4 regions of the Buttiauxella sp. JUb87 genome follow, and region 1 is predicted to be linked to each of the others. Evidence: predicted binding sites of a transcription regulator. Region 1 holds the regulator's gene; each other region holds the start of a gene.
The links. The regulator PurR, encoded in region 1, represses purine synthesis genes. The targets are predictions, from matches to a motif close to CANGCAAACGTTTGCNTG.
Positions count from the first base shown of each region.

Region 1 (4,218 bases):
GGCATAAATCAATACGTTCCCGCTGTACACGCGTGAGCGCAGCAAAGAGGTAAAGCTGACTTTATTATCTTCGGTTTGCGGATGGTGCTGAGTGCGGGGTTTCAGACGTAAAGTCGGGATCATCAGCACCAGCGTGATGGCAAACAGAGTGGCGAAAATCGCCTGCCAGTCAAAGTGAGTCAAAATCCAGCTACCGAGCAGCGGTGCCAACGCCGGAGACAAGCCAACCAGTGGCATAATGGTGGCGAAAATACGGTTAGCGCGATTCGCCGGATAGTAATCGGTCACCAAAGCTTGCCAACTGACGGCCGCAGAACAGACGCCAACCGCCTGAACAAAACGCAGTACCAGTAGCGCGGTGGCGCTTTCAACCCACAGCATGCCAATACAACCGATGGCGAACAGGCTCAAACCCGCCAGTAATACCGGTTTACGACCGAAGTGGTCTGACAATGGACCCCACATCAACTGGGCAAACGCAAAGCCGGCAAGGAACAGACTCAGGCTGGCACTGACGGCAGAGGCGTCGGTCTGTAAATCTTGCTGAATGGCAGCGAAAGCAGGCAGATACATGTCTGTGGCGAGGAACCCCAGCACACTTAATCCGGCCAGCCAGATAAGAAATCCTTTTGATGGTTGCATAATTTTCTCTTGTTTTATCTTGCAGGTTAATCGCCGCGAGAGTGTACGGAGTGCAATTACGCTTGTGAAACGCTAATATTTGTAGGTTGCGTTCAAAAAATTTGTGAGCAAAGAAATGTGGTCAGAATACTCGCTGGAAGTCATCGATGCGGTAGCGCGCAATGGCAGCTTCAGCGGTGCAGCACAAGAGTTGCACCGCGTTCCGTCTGCCATTAGTTATACGGTGCGGCAACTCGAAGATTGGTTAGCCGTTCCGCTATTCGAACGTCGTCATCGGGATGTTGAATTAACCCCTGCTGGCGTCTTTTTTCTCAAAGAAGGCCGCTCTGTTATCAAAAAAATGATGACGACACGGCAACAGTGCCAACAGATCGCCAATGGATGGCGCGGTCACCTGGCGATTGCAGTTGATAACATTGTAAAACCGGAGCGAACGCGGCAACTGGTGCTGGATTTCTATCGCCATTTTCCTGATATCGAATTACGTATCTTTCAGGAAGTGTTCAACGGCGTGTGGGATGCGCTGGCGGATGGACGCGTAGAAGTGGCGATTGGCGCGACTCAGGCGATTCCGGTTGGGGGGCGTTATGCCTTCCGTGATATGGGAACGTTGAGCTGGCGTTGCGTGGTGGCTTCCTCGCACCCACTGGCACAGTGCGACGGGACGTTAAGCGATGATGACCTGCGTGCCTGGCCATCGCTAGTTCTGGAAGATACTTCGCGTTCATTACCAAAACGAATTACCTGGCTGTTAGATAACCAGCGCCGCGTGGTAGTGCCTGATTGGGCGTCCGGTTCGGATTGCTTGAGCGCGGGGTTGTGTATCGGCATGGTGCCGTTACATATTGCCAAACCGTGGGTTGCTTCAGGGAAATGGCGCGAATTAACGCTGGATAATCCATTCCCTGACGCGGCATGTTGCCTGACATGGCAGCAAAACGATGCATCGCCAGCGTTGGCCTGGCTGTTGGATTACTTAGGCGATAGTGACACGATGAATCAGGAGTGGTTACAGGAGCCGCTGTAAGTCTGCTGGATGTCGCTTGCGCGACATCCGACACACACTTAGCGGCGATAATCGCGAAACGGGCCATCAGCCACAGAGCGGCGTTCAATCAGACGCGGGTGAACCTCAATCGACTGCGACTCTTCGCGTTTGTTGACGATTCTATCCAGCAGCATATTAAACGCCGTTTCCCCTAGCGAATCTTTCGGCTGGTGGATGGTGGTCAATGCTGGTGAGAAGTAACGCGCGTTGCGTACGTTGTCGTAACCGATAACGGAAATATCCTGCGGCACGCGCAGCCCCATTTCATCAGCAGCGCAAATAGCACCCATCGCCATAATGTCGCCGCCACAGAATACCGCTGTTGGGCGATGAGACTGGCCGATGATCTGCTGCATGGCGCGGTAACCTGATTCAGGTTCAAAGTCACCCTGAACAATCCAGTTTTCCGGAATGGAAATTCCCGCTTCTTCCAGTGCTTTCATAAAGCCTGCATGGCGGCCGCCACCGGTGTTACGTTCCATTTGCCCGGGAATGGCGCCAATTTCGCGGTGGCCGCGTTCAATCAAATAACGTCCAGCAAGATAACCGCCGTGGAAAGCGTTATCGACCACGGAGTCGGTGAAATCGGCACGAGCCTCGCCCCAGTCCATCACCACCATAGGGATGTGACGGTACTCTTCAAGCATGGTGAGCAATGATTCAGGATATTCAGAGCACATCACTAACAGGCCATCGACACGCTTTTGTGCCATCATCGATAAGTAAGCGCGCTGCTTTTCAAAGTTGTTGTGCGCGTTGCCCAAAATCAGGGTGTAGCCTTTTTCAAAGCAGCTATTTTCCACCGCTTCGATTATCTCGGCGAAATAGGGTGCTTCACTGGAAGTGGCAAGCAGACCAATCGTTTTGGTGTGATTAACTTTCAGGCTTCGTGCTACGGCGCTTGGCGAGTAGTGCAATTCTTTAATTGCTGCCCACACCGCATTGCGCGTTTCTTCCGCCACAAAACGGGTTTTGTTAATCACATGTGATACGGTTGTAGTGGAAACGTTTGCGCGCTTCGCCACGTCCTTGATTGTCGCCATTAAAATTCACTCCGGGCTATATCGTAAACCCTTGATTGCTATTATGTTAAACGTTTGCGTACGCTGACTCCACAGGCAACATGATGGTTGCAGGTATGCCGGGATTGCGACATAAAACGGGAGGAGGGCATTGAATTGACGATACGCAACAAATTAGCGAGGGATTTTGGCCTATCCAGGCGAAAAGTGGAAGAGGGAAAATTGATATCAGATTAAAACCTGGAGGATTTTTATCTCTGGTTGTGGGAAAATCACCCTGACACATCGATTGTATGGATATAAAAGGAGTTTAATGATGAGCACCGATTTGAAATTTTCAATCACGACGACGGTAATTGTTTTGGCTTTGATTGTTTTCGGCGCACTAACTGCCGTACTGCACTGATTTTTACGCTTTGATCAAGATGGGCCGCAAATCGCGGCCCATTTACTTTTGCATTAAGCTGCTAAATTCTTCGCAACAAACGCCCAGTTCACCAGCGCCCAGAAATGCTCAAGGTAGCCAGCACGAGCATTGCGGTAGTCGATGTAGTACGCATGTTCCCACACATCCACAGTCAACAGCGGTTTAGCTGCAGTCGTCAGTGGGGTGCCAGCGTTAGAGGTAGAAACAATCGCTAATGCGCCATCTTCCTGTTTAACCAGCCATGTCCAGCCAGCACCGAAGTTCTTGATAGCAGCATCAGTAAATTGCTGCTTGAACTCAGCGAAGCTACCAAAAGATTTATTGATGGCTTCCAGCAGTTCGCCAGTTGGCTCGCCGCCAGCATTTGGTGCCAGGCAGTTCCAGTAGAAAGTGTGGTTCCAGACCTGAGCGGCGTTGTTAAATACGCCACCTTCGGAAGTACGAACGATCTCTTCGAGGGTTTTACCCTCAAACGCGCTGCCTTTAACCAGATTATTCAGGTTAGTGACATAGGTTTGATGGTGTTTACCGTAATGGTATTCCAGGGTTTCGGCGGAGATATGCGGTGCTAAAGCATCTTTTGCATACGGTAGTGCAGGTAGTTCGAACGACATTGCTAACTCCTTATTATTGTTTACATCTAGACAACACTTTTAGTGCGGGTTTAGGGTAACAAATTGAAAGGGTAAGCAAAAGAGGAACACGCCTGCCCAATGAAGGGCAGGCGCAGATTTTCGACGAATTTTTAACGAATGGTTTTGGAGGTCATGACACGTTTAGCGCCAACATAGTGGCGTTGCCAGTAATCTTCGCTCAAGGAAGTGATTTGGATATCCCTGCCAGAACGTGGAGACTGAATGAACTTACCGTTGCCTACATACACGCCTACGTGATCCGCAGTACCGCGACCTTGTGTACGGAAGAATACCAGGTCACCTGTTTCCAGCTCACCACGATCCACCGAAGAGGCATCACGCAGGTGATACATTTCGTTGGCAGTGCGTGGAATACGGAACTTCACCAAATCTTTATAGGCGTAATAAACCAGACCGCTGCAATCGAAACCGGTACGCGGTGAA
Region 1 covers NZ_SNVY01000001.1:601,641-605,858, reverse strand. Annotated here, with positions in the region: gene punC (purine nucleoside transporter PunC) at 1-642, opposite strand, end outside; gene punR (DNA-binding transcriptional activator PunR) at 758-1,669, shown strand; gene purR (HTH-type transcriptional repressor PurR) at 1,708-2,733, opposite strand; gene sodB (superoxide dismutase [Fe]) at 3,172-3,753, opposite strand; gene EC843_RS02730 (C40 family peptidase) at 3,885-4,218, opposite strand, start outside.

Region 2 (4,218 bases), on a different contig from region 1:
AATGGCAACCGCTTCATATTCACGCGTGATTTCACGTAATTGCAAAGCCTCAACCAGGTGAGTTTGCGCAGGAACGGTTTTCGCCACGACCATCAAACCCGTCGTGTCTTTATCCAGACGATGCACAATGCCCGCACGTGGAACATCAACAATCGGCGGATAGTAATGCAGAAGCGCATTCAGTACGGTCCCGTCAGGATTACCCGCACCAGGATGCACAACGAAATCACGCGGCTTGTTAATCACCAAAATATCGTCATCTTCATAAACGATATTGAGCGGGATATCTTGTGGTTCCCAGCGCACATCCTCTTCGATTTCAGCATTGATAGTGACAGCTTCGCCACCCAATACTTTTTCTTTCGGTTTGTCGCTAATATTGCCATTGACCAGCACGCGCCGGTCAAGAATCCATTCTTTTATACGCGAACGTGAATAATCAGGGAACAATTCGGCCAAAGCTTGATCTAAGCGTTGACCGAGTTGCGATTCGGATACTGTTGCGTTGAGTTGTACTAGTTGTGCCATAGACAGCTTCTTCGTTAACGTTGGGTTTTACGGCAATGCCGTTTAATATAGTGTGCTATTGTAGCTGGTCTTTATCGGGAGCTGGTATTGAGAGCCTCCCGGATAACATTCTGAGGAAAGTCAAAACGTCATGACGCGTATGAAATATCTGGTGGCAGCAGCCACGTTGAGCCTGGCTTTGGCTGGTTGCTCCAGTTCCAAGGATGAGGTTCCTGATAGTCCACCTTCCGAGATTTATGCGACTGCCCAACAAAAGTTGCAGGACGGTAACTTTAAAGCGGCGATAACGCAACTGGAAGCGCTGGATAACCGTTATCCGTTCGGGCCATACTCGCAGCAAGTGCAGTTAGATCTTATTTACGCTTACTACAAGAATGCTGACTTGCCACTGGCTCAGGCAGCTATTGACCGCTTTATGCGCCTAAATCCTACCCATCCAAACATCGACTACGTACTTTACATGCGCGGTCTGACGGACATGGCACTGGATGATAGCGCATTACAAGGGTTCTTTGGCGTAGATCGTTCAGACCGAGATCCTGCACACGCGCGTGATGCTTTCAAAGATTTCTCTAAGCTGGTTCGAGGTTACCCGAACAGCCAGTATGTCACCGATGCCAGCAAGCGCCTGGTGTTCCTGAAAGATCGTTTAGCGAAATATGAGCTTTCCGTCGCGCAATACTACACTAAACGCGGCGCGTGGGTTGCAGTAGTTAACCGTGTTGAAGGAATGCTGCGTGATTTCCCTGATACCCAGGCTACACGTGATGGTCTGAAGTTGATGGAAAATGCCTACCGTGAAATGCAAATGCCGGCTCAAGCCGAAAAAGTTGCAAAAATTATCGCGGCCAACGGCAATACCAACTGATTACCCGAGATGAAAAACAAAATGGCAGCCAACTGGCTGCCATTTTTATTGCCTGAAAACACAAAACTGAAACGGTTTAGCGTCAGGTCATCCAATCAAATATGGACGCTATTCTTAAGTTCCACAAGCTTTAAAAACAGAGATCCTGTCCTGCCTCACAAAAAGGGTTTACTGACAAAAAGTGACAAAATAGTGTGATTCACATCACACATTTTGACATTCAGAAAGGTATGCTGGAGTTACCAAGACGGGAAAGACAAGAGGTAACTTTATGACAATGAACATTACCAGCAAGCAAATGGAAATCACCCCAGCTATTCGTCAGCACGTCGCAGACCGTCTCACTAAACTGGACAAGTGGCAAACTCATCTAATTAACCCACACATTGTTTTGTCCAAAGAACCGAAAGGTTTCGTGGCTGATGCCACCATTAATACGCCAAACGGCCAGCTCGTAGCGAGCGCCAAACACGATGATATGTATACGGCTATCAACGATTTGATTAACAAACTGGAGCGGCAGTTGAATAAAGTGCAACACAAAGGTGAAGCGCGTCGCACAGCAGGCTCAGTGAAAGACGTTGCTATCGCGGAAATTGAAGAAGAGTAAATTTTAGCTTTATCAATCACACCAACGCGCCTCCGGGCGCGTTTTTTATTGACAGAGCGAAAACAGAGCGAGTACCTTACTTGTCTGACTTATCAGGAACCAACCATGAAATTAATTCCGTTTTTCTTCGCATTCTTTTTTACCTTCCCCTGAATGGGAGGCAATTCGTCGTGTGATAAAGAATGCGAAGACGAACAAACAGGCCTCCCCAAGCGGGAGGCCTTTTTTATGGACTTCGAAAAGGTAGCGTTATGAGTGAGACAAACCCGTTGCTGGCACTGCGCGATAAAATCAGCGCCCTGGATGTAAAATTGCTGGCATTGCTGGCAGAGCGTCGCTTGCTGGCTGTTGAAGTCGGAAAAGCCAAGCTCGCGACTCACCGCCCGGTTCGAGATATCGACCGCGAGCGTGATTTGCTGGAGCGTCTGATTACTTTGGGTAAAACACATAATCTGGACGCCCATTACATTACGCGCTTGTTCCAACTCATCATTGAAGATTCAGTTCTGACGCAGCAAACACTTTTACAGCAGCATCTTAATAAAACCAATCCGCAGTCAGCGAGAGTCGCGTTTTTAGGCCCGAAGGGTTCGTACTCACACCTCGCTGCACGTCAGTATGCTGCTCGCCACTTTGAGCAATTCATTGAAAGTGGCTGTGCCAAATTCCAGGACATCTTTAACCAGGTTGAAACGGGCCAGGCTGACTACGCCGTAGTTCCGCTTGAAAACACCAGTTCCGGTGCGATAAACGATGTCTACGATTTGTTGCAGCATACGAGCTTGTCCATCGTTGCCGAAATGACCGTACCAATCGATCACTGTGTGTTGGTCAACGGTACAACAACTTTAGACGCTATCCATACCGTATACAGCCATCCACAGCCTTTCCAGCAATGCAGCCAATTCATTAACCGGTATCCAAACTGGAAAATCGAATATTGCGAAAGTACCTCGGCGGCAATGGAAAAAGTGGCGCAGGCAAACTCACCGCATGTCGCGGCGCTGGGTAGCGAGGCTGGTGGGGCGTTATATGGTTTGCAAGTTCTGGAACGTAATCTGGCAAACCAGACGCAAAACATCACCCGTTTCATCGTTCTCGCTCGCAAATCGGTCGAAGTCACCGACCAGGTCCCAGCCAAAACAACACTACTCATGGCGACAGGTCAGCAAGCCGGTGCGTTGGTTGAAGCCCTTCTGGTGTTGCGTAATCACAATTTGATCATGACAAAACTGGAGTCTCGACCAATTAACGGCAACCCGTGGGAAGAGATGTTTTATCTGGATGTTCAGGCAAACCTGAACGATGAAGCAATGCGCAAAGCACTTCGCGAACTCGGTGAAATTACCCGTTCTATGAAAGTGCTTGGCTGTTATCCAAGTGAGAATGTAGTGCCTGTTGATCCGGCTTAAAATTGGCAGTAAGCCAGCTCGAAGCTGGCTTACTCATTCACTTTAAATTTCAGTTTCGGCATTCCTGCAACGGCGACTTTAAGCGTAAAAATCGCGCCTGACAGCGGCCTTTCTGCAACTTCGCCGTTATCCATATTTTCTCGCGTCGTCGTGATGAACAACGTTTTCATATCATCGCCACCGAAGCACACCATCGTTGGACAGCGCACCGGCAATTGATATTCTTCCAGCACATCGCCATCAGGCGATAATCGCGCGATACGGTAGCCATCAAACAATGCCGTCCAGTAGCAACCTTCTTCGTCAAGTGCGGCTCCATCCGGAATTCCCTGCCCCGGTTCAAAGCGTTTAAACACTTCACGCTTGCCAGGCTCACCTTGTTTGTCTAACGGAGTTCGGTAAATCACACGGTTCGGCGTGTCTGATGTAAACATCCATTTTTTATCTGCACTAAACGCCAGACCATTGGCACCATGGATATCATGCTGAATGACATGCGGTGTCAGGTCGTTATCCACACGGCACAGCAAGGCTCCGTTGTAATCACCAGGCCCCCAAAATGTTCCAGCATAAAAACGCCCATCCCTGTCAGTTCCACCATCATTAAAACGAGCTAATGTCGGGTTATTGGGGTTATCACAGACTTTGCGAGTAATAAGTCCGGTGCGATTGGTCAGATAAATTCCACTTCGCAGCGCGACAATAAAACCACCCGTTTCGCACAATGCAAAACAGCCAACCTCTTCGGAAAACTGAATCACATCATGCTTTTTGCTGGCGATGTTATAGCGATGAATTTC
Region 2 covers NZ_SNVY01000007.1:184,132-188,349, reverse strand. Annotated here, with positions in the region: gene rluD (23S rRNA pseudouridine(1911/1915/1917) synthase RluD) at 1-528, opposite strand, end outside; gene bamD (outer membrane protein assembly factor BamD) at 659-1,396, shown strand; gene raiA (ribosome-associated translation inhibitor RaiA) at 1,668-2,006, shown strand; Phe leader region at 2,111-2,236, shown strand; gene pheL (pheA operon leader peptide PheL) at 2,112-2,159, shown strand; gene pheA (bifunctional chorismate mutase/prephenate dehydratase) at 2,258-3,418, shown strand; gene EC843_RS19925 (SMP-30/gluconolactonase/LRE family protein) at 3,448-4,218, opposite strand, start outside.
Region 2: the regulator PurR is predicted to act here: its motif matches at 1,553-1,570, upstream of raiA (ribosome-associated translation inhibitor RaiA).

Region 3 (4,218 bases), on a different contig from region 1:
GTCAGACAGCACCAGCAAAACTGTACCGTTGCGAACCATGCGTTCAGCTTCGTCGCACAGTGCGTTGACGGTTTCATGCAGCGATTGAGCGGAAGCATCGTAAGTGATGTCCAGCGTGTCGGCACGGTAGTGCTGCTCTTCAAGCGAAGTGAGCTGCTGGAAATCAGACCACAGCAGAATTGGTGATTTGAAGCTCAGGCGGTGCGCCTGGCCTTCTGCTTCACAGAAGACGTTCATTTCACGGCCAATGCTGGTCGCCAGAGACATTACGTGAGCTTCACGCAGCGGATCGATTGGCGGGTTTGTCACCTGCGCAAACTGCTGGCGGAAGTAATCGTAAATAATGCGTGGCTGGCTGGAGAGCACGGCAAACGGGGTATCATCACCCATTGAGCCGACGGCTTCCTGGCCATTTTCACCCAGCACGCGAATCACAGAATCCAGTTCTTCAACACTGTAATTGAACTGCTTCTGGAAGCTTGCCAGCGTATCGTCATCCAGTTCACGAGTACCGACTTCTTCGTCAGGCAAATCTTCAAACGGCACTAAACGACGAACGTTATTTTCCATCCACTCTTTATAAGGGTGGCGGCTTTTCAGATCGGCATCGGTTTCAGCGGAATGCAGAATGCGCCCGATACGCGTATCGATAACCATCAATTCGCCAGGACCGACGCGGCCTTTTTCGACCACTTCGTCAGGCTGGTAATCCCAGATCCCAACTTCGGATGCACAGGTAATCAGCTTATCTTTAGTAATGACGTAGCGTGCCGGACGCAGACCGTTACGGTCCAGGTTACACGCAGCGTAACGCCCGTCGGACATTACGATACCGGCCGGGCCATCCCACGGTTCCATGTGCATGGAGTTAAAGTCGAAGAAGGCACGTAGCTCCGGGTCCATGTTCGGGTTGTTCTGCCAGGCTGGTGGCACCAGCAAACGCATGGCACGAACGATGTCCATCCCGCCAGCTAATAGCAGCTCAAGCATGTTATCCATTGAGCTTGAGTCGGAGCCGGTTTCGTTAACGAATGGCGCTGCGTCATGCAAATCTGGGATCAGTGGAGTCTGGAACTTGTAAGTACGCGCGCGCGCCCACTGGCGGTTACCAGTGATAGTGTTGATTTCACCGTTGTGCGCCAGGTAGCGGAACGGCTGAGCCAGCGGCCAGCGTGGTACGGTGTTGGTGGAGAAACGTTGGTGGAACAAGCAAATGGCTGATTCCAGGCGTAAGTCCGCCAGGTCCAGGTAGAAGCGCGGCAAATCTGCCGGCATACACAGACCTTTATAGATGTTGACCAGATTTGAGAGACTACAAACGTAGAAGTCTTTGTCCTGAATACGTTTTTCGATGCGGCGACGGGCGATAAACAGGCGACGTTCCATATCACGTGGGCGCCAGCCAGCCGGAGCATTAACAAAAATTTGTTCGATACGAGGTTTTGAGGAGAGGGCGATTTCACCGAGTACGTCTTCATTGGTTGGCACTTCGCGCCAGCCAACAATCGACAGGGTTTCGTTTTGCAACTCTTCTTCAACGATACGACGGCTTGCTTTAGCCAGCGCATCATCTTTATTTAAGAAAATCATGCCGACGGCATAATTTTTTGCCAAACGCCAGCCACGCTCTTCCGCAACGATTCGGAAGAAACGGTCAGGCTTTTGCAACAGCAGGCCACAACCATCACCGGTTTTACCATCGGCAAGGATTGCTCCACGGTGTTGCATTCGGGCCAGTGCGTGAATAGCAGTACGCACTACCTTGTGGCTAGGTTCGCCTTCTATGTGGGCGATCAGGCCGAAACCACAGTTATCCTTCTCAAGGGATTTATCGTACAACATATCAGTGAACCTCCCCAGGCTCTACGTGATTCCCGATACCGTTTGCGTCCAGACGCAGCAAGGGCATGGCGACGGGGTTTGCGAATCTACGCATACCGCGCGTGTCGCCCTCTTGATGTCTAACGCATCCGGTTTCACAAGTGTTGAGGACTTGCTTTAGAGGGAATCTAAATTACTGCATAAATATGATGGGCACAGAACCCACCCAGAAAGCTTCCAGCGGATTTCCAAGTTATCGGGAAAGCGCACACAGGTCAAATGGCATTCTTATTTATACGATTATGTGCTAATTGCTATTTAACATTATGAATATAAACATTTTATTATCATTTTTATCGGATTTAAGCGGCAAGAAGATCACCTGGGTATTGTGATCTCTCTCACTATCCTGGAGGCTGAAAAATTCCAGAGCGTGCTGGAGATGATGGTATTGGCAGGATCTTATGCTATCAACGCGGTGTGGCGTGTTGTATGACACTGTTTTTCACAAGGCCACATATTCTTTAAAAATAGAGGGTCAATATAAGGAAAAGTAATCATCTTGCTTGTGATTAGAATTGCACTTATTTTGCATTTATATGCAATAGATAAAGCTGCGCCAGAGCGATTGATCCAGGTCATCGCTAAAATGGGCAGAAAATGGCAGGCTACCTCCCTTTTACAGGGCGGCCCATCAGATTATGCAGTTACAGAAATTAGTCAATATGTTTGGTGGGGATCTTCAGCGTCGTTATGGTCACAAAGTCCATAAACTCACGCTGCATGGCGGTTTTAGTTGCCCAAACCGCGACGGTACTATTGGACGCGGCGGCTGTACTTTCTGCAATGTCGCTTCTTTCGCCGACGAAACCCAACAAAACCATTCTATCGCTGAGCAGCTCGAACGCCAGTCACAGCTGGTAAACCGGGCAAAACACTATCTTGCTTATTTTCAGGCTTACACCAGTACGTGGGCAGAAGTGCAGGTGCTTCGCTCGATGTACCAACAAGCCGTTAGCCAGGCCAGTATTGTCGGCTTATGTGTTGGTACGCGCCCGGATTGTGTGCCGGATAGCGTGCTCGATTTGTTAAGTGAATATCATGACAAAGGTTATGAGGTCTGGTTAGAACTTGGCTTGCAGACGGCGCATGACAAAACGCTACATCGAATAAATCGTGGGCATGATTTTGCCTGTTATCAGGAAACGACACGTCGTGCCCGTGCGCGCGGCTTGAAAGTTTGCAGCCACTTGATTGTTGGCCTGCCTGGAGAAGGTCAGGAACATTGCCTGCAAACGCTCAAGCAAGTCGTTGAGACGGGCGTGGATGGCATCAAACTGCATCCACTCCATATAGTCAGCGGTAGCACGATGGCGAAAAGTTGGCAGGCAGGACGACTGCAAGGCATCGAACTGGAAGAGTATGCGACTACCGCAGGTGAGATGATTCGCCATACGCCGTTCGATATTGTTTATCATCGCATATCTGCCAATGCCCGCCGTCCGACCCTGCTGGCACCGCTGTGGTGTGAGAACCGATGGACTGGAATGGGGGCAATCGATAAGTATTTGACGGAGCATGGAACACAAGGCTCGGCATTGGGTTCGCCATGGACCCCAGCAATTCTGTCGTAATCACTAAGCGTGCGGTATATTTAGCTGATTGAAGGCGAGGGAAACGTTCCATGAAGCAAATCCGGTTACTGGCACAATATTACGTTGATTTGATGGTGAAGCTCGGATTAGTGCGCTTCTCATTATTGTTGGCTTCCGCCCTGGTGGTGTTGGCTATTGTGGTGCAAATGGCCGTGACGATGTTGTTACGTGGCCAGGTTGAAAGCATTGATGTCGTCCGCTCTATCTTTTTTGGACTGCTAATTACTCCCTGGGCTGTCTATTTCCTTTCTGTGGTGGTTGAACAACTCGAAGAGTCTCGCCAAAGGCTGTCAAAACTGGTGCAGAAACTTGAAGAGATGCGCGAAAGAGACCTGAAACTTAATGTGCAGCTTAAAGACAATATTGCGCAATTAAATCAGGAAATTGCCGTTCGCGTGAAAGCAGAAGATGAGCGTCAAACTATGCTTGAGCAACTCAAAGTTGAGATGCAGGAGCGTGAAGAGACGCAAATTCAGCTTGAGCAGCAATCGTCGTTTTTACGCTCATTCCTCGATGCTTCCCCGGATCTGGTTTTCTATCGTAATGAAGATAAAGAATTTTCAGGCTGTAACCGTGCCATGGAGTTGTTGACGGGCAAAAGTGAGAAGCAACTGATCAGACTGAAGCCAGAAGAGGTCTACTCGCCAGAAGCAGCCCAAAAGGTTATCGAAACGGATGAAAAAGTGTTCCGCCATAACGTTTCGCTCACCTATGAACAGTGGCTGGATTACCCCGATGGGCG
Region 3 covers NZ_SNVY01000002.1:778,858-783,075, reverse strand. Annotated here, with positions in the region: gene gltB (glutamate synthase large subunit) at 1-1,842, opposite strand, end outside; gene EC843_RS11815 (TIGR01212 family radical SAM protein) at 2,523-3,455, shown strand; gene arcB (aerobic respiration two-component sensor histidine kinase ArcB) at 3,506-4,218, shown strand, end outside.
Region 3: the regulator PurR is predicted to act here: its motif matches at 1,874-1,891, upstream of gltB (glutamate synthase large subunit).

Region 4 (4,218 bases), on a different contig from region 1:
GGTGGGCAAGAAAGCCAAAGGGGTGATTAGCCTTGCGGCAACGCTCGCAGATAACCTAAAAAATATTGCCAACGCGCTCGGCAAACCGCTGGAGCGTTTGCGGATGGTGACCCTCGATAAACCCCGCCACCAGGCAATAATTGCCGAAGCTACAAGCCTGGGCGTGAAAGTGATTGCATTACCGGATGGTGACGTGGCTGCAAGCGTGATGACTTGCTTGCTGGATAATCAATACGACGTGATGTACAGCATTGGCGGCGCACCAGAGGGCGTAATTTCTGCCTGTGCGGTGAAAGCATTAGGTGGCGAAATGCAGGTGGAATTAATGGATTTCTGCCAGGCAAAAGGGGAGACGCCTGAACATCGCCAAATTGCTGATTCTGAGCAACGCCGCTGCCGTGAAATGGGCGTCGAAATCAATCGTATTTACAGCCTTGATGAAATCGTCAAAAGCGACGAGGTATTATTTTCCGCAACCGGCGTAACCGGCGGGGATATTTTGCAGGGAGTGCGCGAAGAAGGTGATGTTGTACGCACTCAAACGCTCTTGATTAATGGTATAGAGCGCACCTGTAATATTATAGACTCTTTACATCACCTCTAATGTACTGAGCTATTAATGACCACCTTGAACGAAGATGAAGTACTTGAACAACTGGAAGCGCAAAGTGATTTGGCCTCATTTATGAGCGTCGCGCACGATATTTTGCTTTCCGGCATCAGGCAATTTCTACCTTCGTTATTTGTTGATAATGATGAAGAGATCGTTGAGTACGCGGTTAAGCCTTTGCTTGCCAGAAGTGGGCCGCTGGATGATATCGACGTTGCGCTGCGCCTGATTTACGCGCTGGGGAAAATGGATAAATGGCTGTATGCCGATATTACCTGTTTTTCCCAGTTCTGTGATTTTGTGCAACACAGCAAAGTGGCAATTCAGTTTCATGATGACCTCACTTACGATTTTATTGCGAACCTCAATTCGATTACCCAAAACGCGACATTGTTTAATGCAATAAAAAGCATGAAGTATTCGGATTTCTCAATCTATTCCGAAGCGCGTTATGGCGGCTTAGTGAAAACGGCGTTATCTCTGGCGGTGACTTCATTATTGAAGGAGCTAGTCTGGTGAAAGTCACATTAATTATTAATGGATTAGAGACACAAGCCTGTTTTAAAGAACAAGAAGTCGAAGCGTTACATAAGCCTTTATTAAAGCAACTCGCCGCAAAGCAAAAGCAATTACAGCGTCGGCTGGTGGTATTTTTGGCGGCTCCACCCGGCACCGGTAAGTCAACGCTGGTGGCGTTTTGGGAATATTTGTCTTCGCTCGATCCGGCATTACCTGCGATACAGGCTTTACCGATGGATGGCTTCCATCACTACAACGAATATCTGCTTGCGAACAATCTCAAGCAACATAAAGGCGCACCGCAAACGTTTAATATTCAGAAGCTAACTGGTGCATTGCAGGATCTGCAAAAGCCTGGCAGTCGCTGGCCGCAGTACGATCGTAATCTGCACGATCCGCTGGAAAATGCGATTACCGTTGAAGCGCCCATTGTGGTGGTTGAAGGCAATTGGCTGCTGCTCAATCAGCCAGAGTGGCAGGCATTGCGCCCCCTTTGCGATTTTTCTGTGTTTATCGCTGCTCCTGCGGAATTGCTTTCCGAACGATTGATTAGCCGAAAAATACGTGGCGGCTTGAGCCGTGAGCAGGCGGAGGAATTTTTCCACGCCACTGATGGGCCGAATGTTTTACGTGTGCTCGAAGGAAGCCTGTCTGCCGATATGCAGTTAGTTATGGATGAGCAGGGTGGCTATCATCTCAATTGATACCGGCAGGGTCGTGTAAACGACTCTGTGGTATTTCCATTATTCCTGTGGATAGCTGGTTGTTATTCATTCAACGTGGGTTTCTCGTTGCATTTATTCCATCAAATTTGTGACGTATGTCAGAAGATCGGTTGCCTGTCATGGGGTAACGTTCCATTTATTCCCCGTATCGCTTAACATGGCTGAAGCGTTTCAGTCGAATAAATGTTCGACAATTAAGCAAACAATTGCAGTTTCGAGAGTGCGAGGATTCCCCTCAGACGATTGCTGGATTACTCTGTCAGCCACTTAGTCTCAGGGATTCTGGCAGGAGAGATATGACCGTTCGCATAGCAATTAATGGCTTCGGTCGCATTGGGCGCAACGTGGTACGTGCATTGTACGAATCCGGTCGCCGTGCGGAAATTACCGTCGTAGCAATCAATGAACTGGCTGATGCTGCGGGCATGGCGCATCTGTTGAAGTATGACACTAGCCATGGTCGTTTCGCCTGGGACGTTCGTCAGGAACGCAACCAGTTATGGGTAGGTGATGACACCGTCCGTATTCTGCACGAACCGGATATTGCTGATTTACCGTGGCGTGAACTGGGCGTGGATGTGGTGCTGGATTGTACCGGTGTGTTTGGCTCCCGTGCAGACGGTGAAGCGCATCTGGCTGCCGGTGCCAAAAAAGTCCTCTTCTCTCATCCCGGCGGTAACGACCTCGACGCCACCGTGGTTTACGGTGTGAATCATGAAAGTGTGGTTGCTGAACATCGCATTGTTTCGAATGCTTCCTGCACCACAAACTGCATTATTCCTATTATCAAATTGCTTGATGATGCGTACGGTATTGAATGGGGCACAGTGACCACCATCCATTCCGCGATGCACGATCAACAAGTTATCGACGCCTATCATCCAGACTTGCGCCGCACACGTGCCGCCAGCCAGTCTATTATTCCTGTTGATACGCGTCTTGCTGCTGGTATCACACGTATTTTCCCGCAATTTAACGATCGTTTCGAGGCGATTGCGGTACGTGTTCCGACCATTAACGTCACGGCGATCGATTTAAGCGTGACGGTGAAAAAAGCAGTCAATGCTAATGAAGTCAATAGGTTGCTGCAAAAAGAAGCACGTGATTCATTTCATGGTATAGTTGACTATACGGAATTACCGTTGGTCTCGACTGATTTTAACCATGATCCGCACAGTGCCATTGTTGATGGCACACAAACGCGGGTCAGTGGGCAACATCTGATTAAAACTTTAGTCTGGTGTGATAACGAATGGGGCTTTGCTAACCGAATGCTCGACACGACGTTAGTCATGGCCGCAAGTGGTTTCAGGTAAGGCGCATAAAGCGTCCGCAAAACTTTAAGAATCAACGAGAGGATTCACCATGTCTGTAATTAAGATGACCGATCTGGATCTGGCTGGAAAACGTGTTCTGATCCGTGCAGATTTGAACGTACCAGTTAAAGAAGGGAAAGTGACATCTGACGCACGTATCCGTGCATCACTGCCAACTATCGAATTAGCCCTGAAACAAGGCGCTAAAGTGATGGTAACTTCTCACCTGGGTCGTCCGACTGAAGGCGAGTACAACGAAGAATTCTCTCTGCTGCCGGTTGTTAACTACCTGAAAGACAAATTGTCTGCTCCGGTTCGCCTGGCTAAAGATTACCTCGATGGCGTTGAAGTTGCTGCGGGTGAACTGGTTGTTCTGGAAAACGTTCGCTTTAACAAAGGCGAAAAGAAAGACGACGAAACCCTGTCTAAAAAATACGCTGCACTGTGCGACGTATTCGTCATGGACGCTTTCGGTACTGCACACCGTGCACAGGCTTCTACCCACGGCGTTGGCAAATTCGCAGATATCGCTTGTGCTGGCCCGCTGCTGGCTGAAGAGCTGAGCGCACTGGGTAAAGCATTGAAAGAACCTGCTCGCCCAATGGTGGCTATCGTTGGCGGTTCTAAAGTTTCTACCAAGCTGACCGTTCTGGATTCCCTGTCCAAAATTGCTGACCAGCTGATTGTTGGTGGTGGCATCGCGAACACTTTCGTTGCTGCTCAAGGCCACAACGTCGGTAAATCCCTGTACGAAGCAGACCTGGTTGACGAAGCTAAACGCCTGCTGACTATTTGTGACATCCCAGTTCCTGCTGATGTTCGCGTAGCGACTGAGTTCTCTGAGACTGCTACGGCAACTCTGAAATCTGTCAACGACGTGAAATCTGACGAGCAGATTCTGGATATCGGTGATGCTTCTGCGCAGCAACTGGCTGAAATCCTGAAGAATGCAAAAACCATTCTGTGGAACGGCCCGGTTGGCGTGTTCGAATTCCCGAACTTCCGTAAAGGTACTGAAATCGTTGCCAATGCAATCGCAGACAGCGAA
Region 4 covers NZ_SNVY01000002.1:482,775-486,992, reverse strand. Annotated here, with positions in the region: gene glpX (class II fructose-bisphosphatase) at 1-604, shown strand, start outside; gene EC843_RS10450 (MltR family transcriptional regulator) at 620-1,129, shown strand; gene EC843_RS10445 (nucleoside/nucleotide kinase family protein) at 1,126-1,833, shown strand; gene epd (erythrose-4-phosphate dehydrogenase) at 2,151-3,170, shown strand; gene pgk (phosphoglycerate kinase) at 3,220-4,218, shown strand, end outside.
Region 4: the regulator PurR is predicted to act here: its motif matches at 1,954-1,971, upstream of epd (erythrose-4-phosphate dehydrogenase).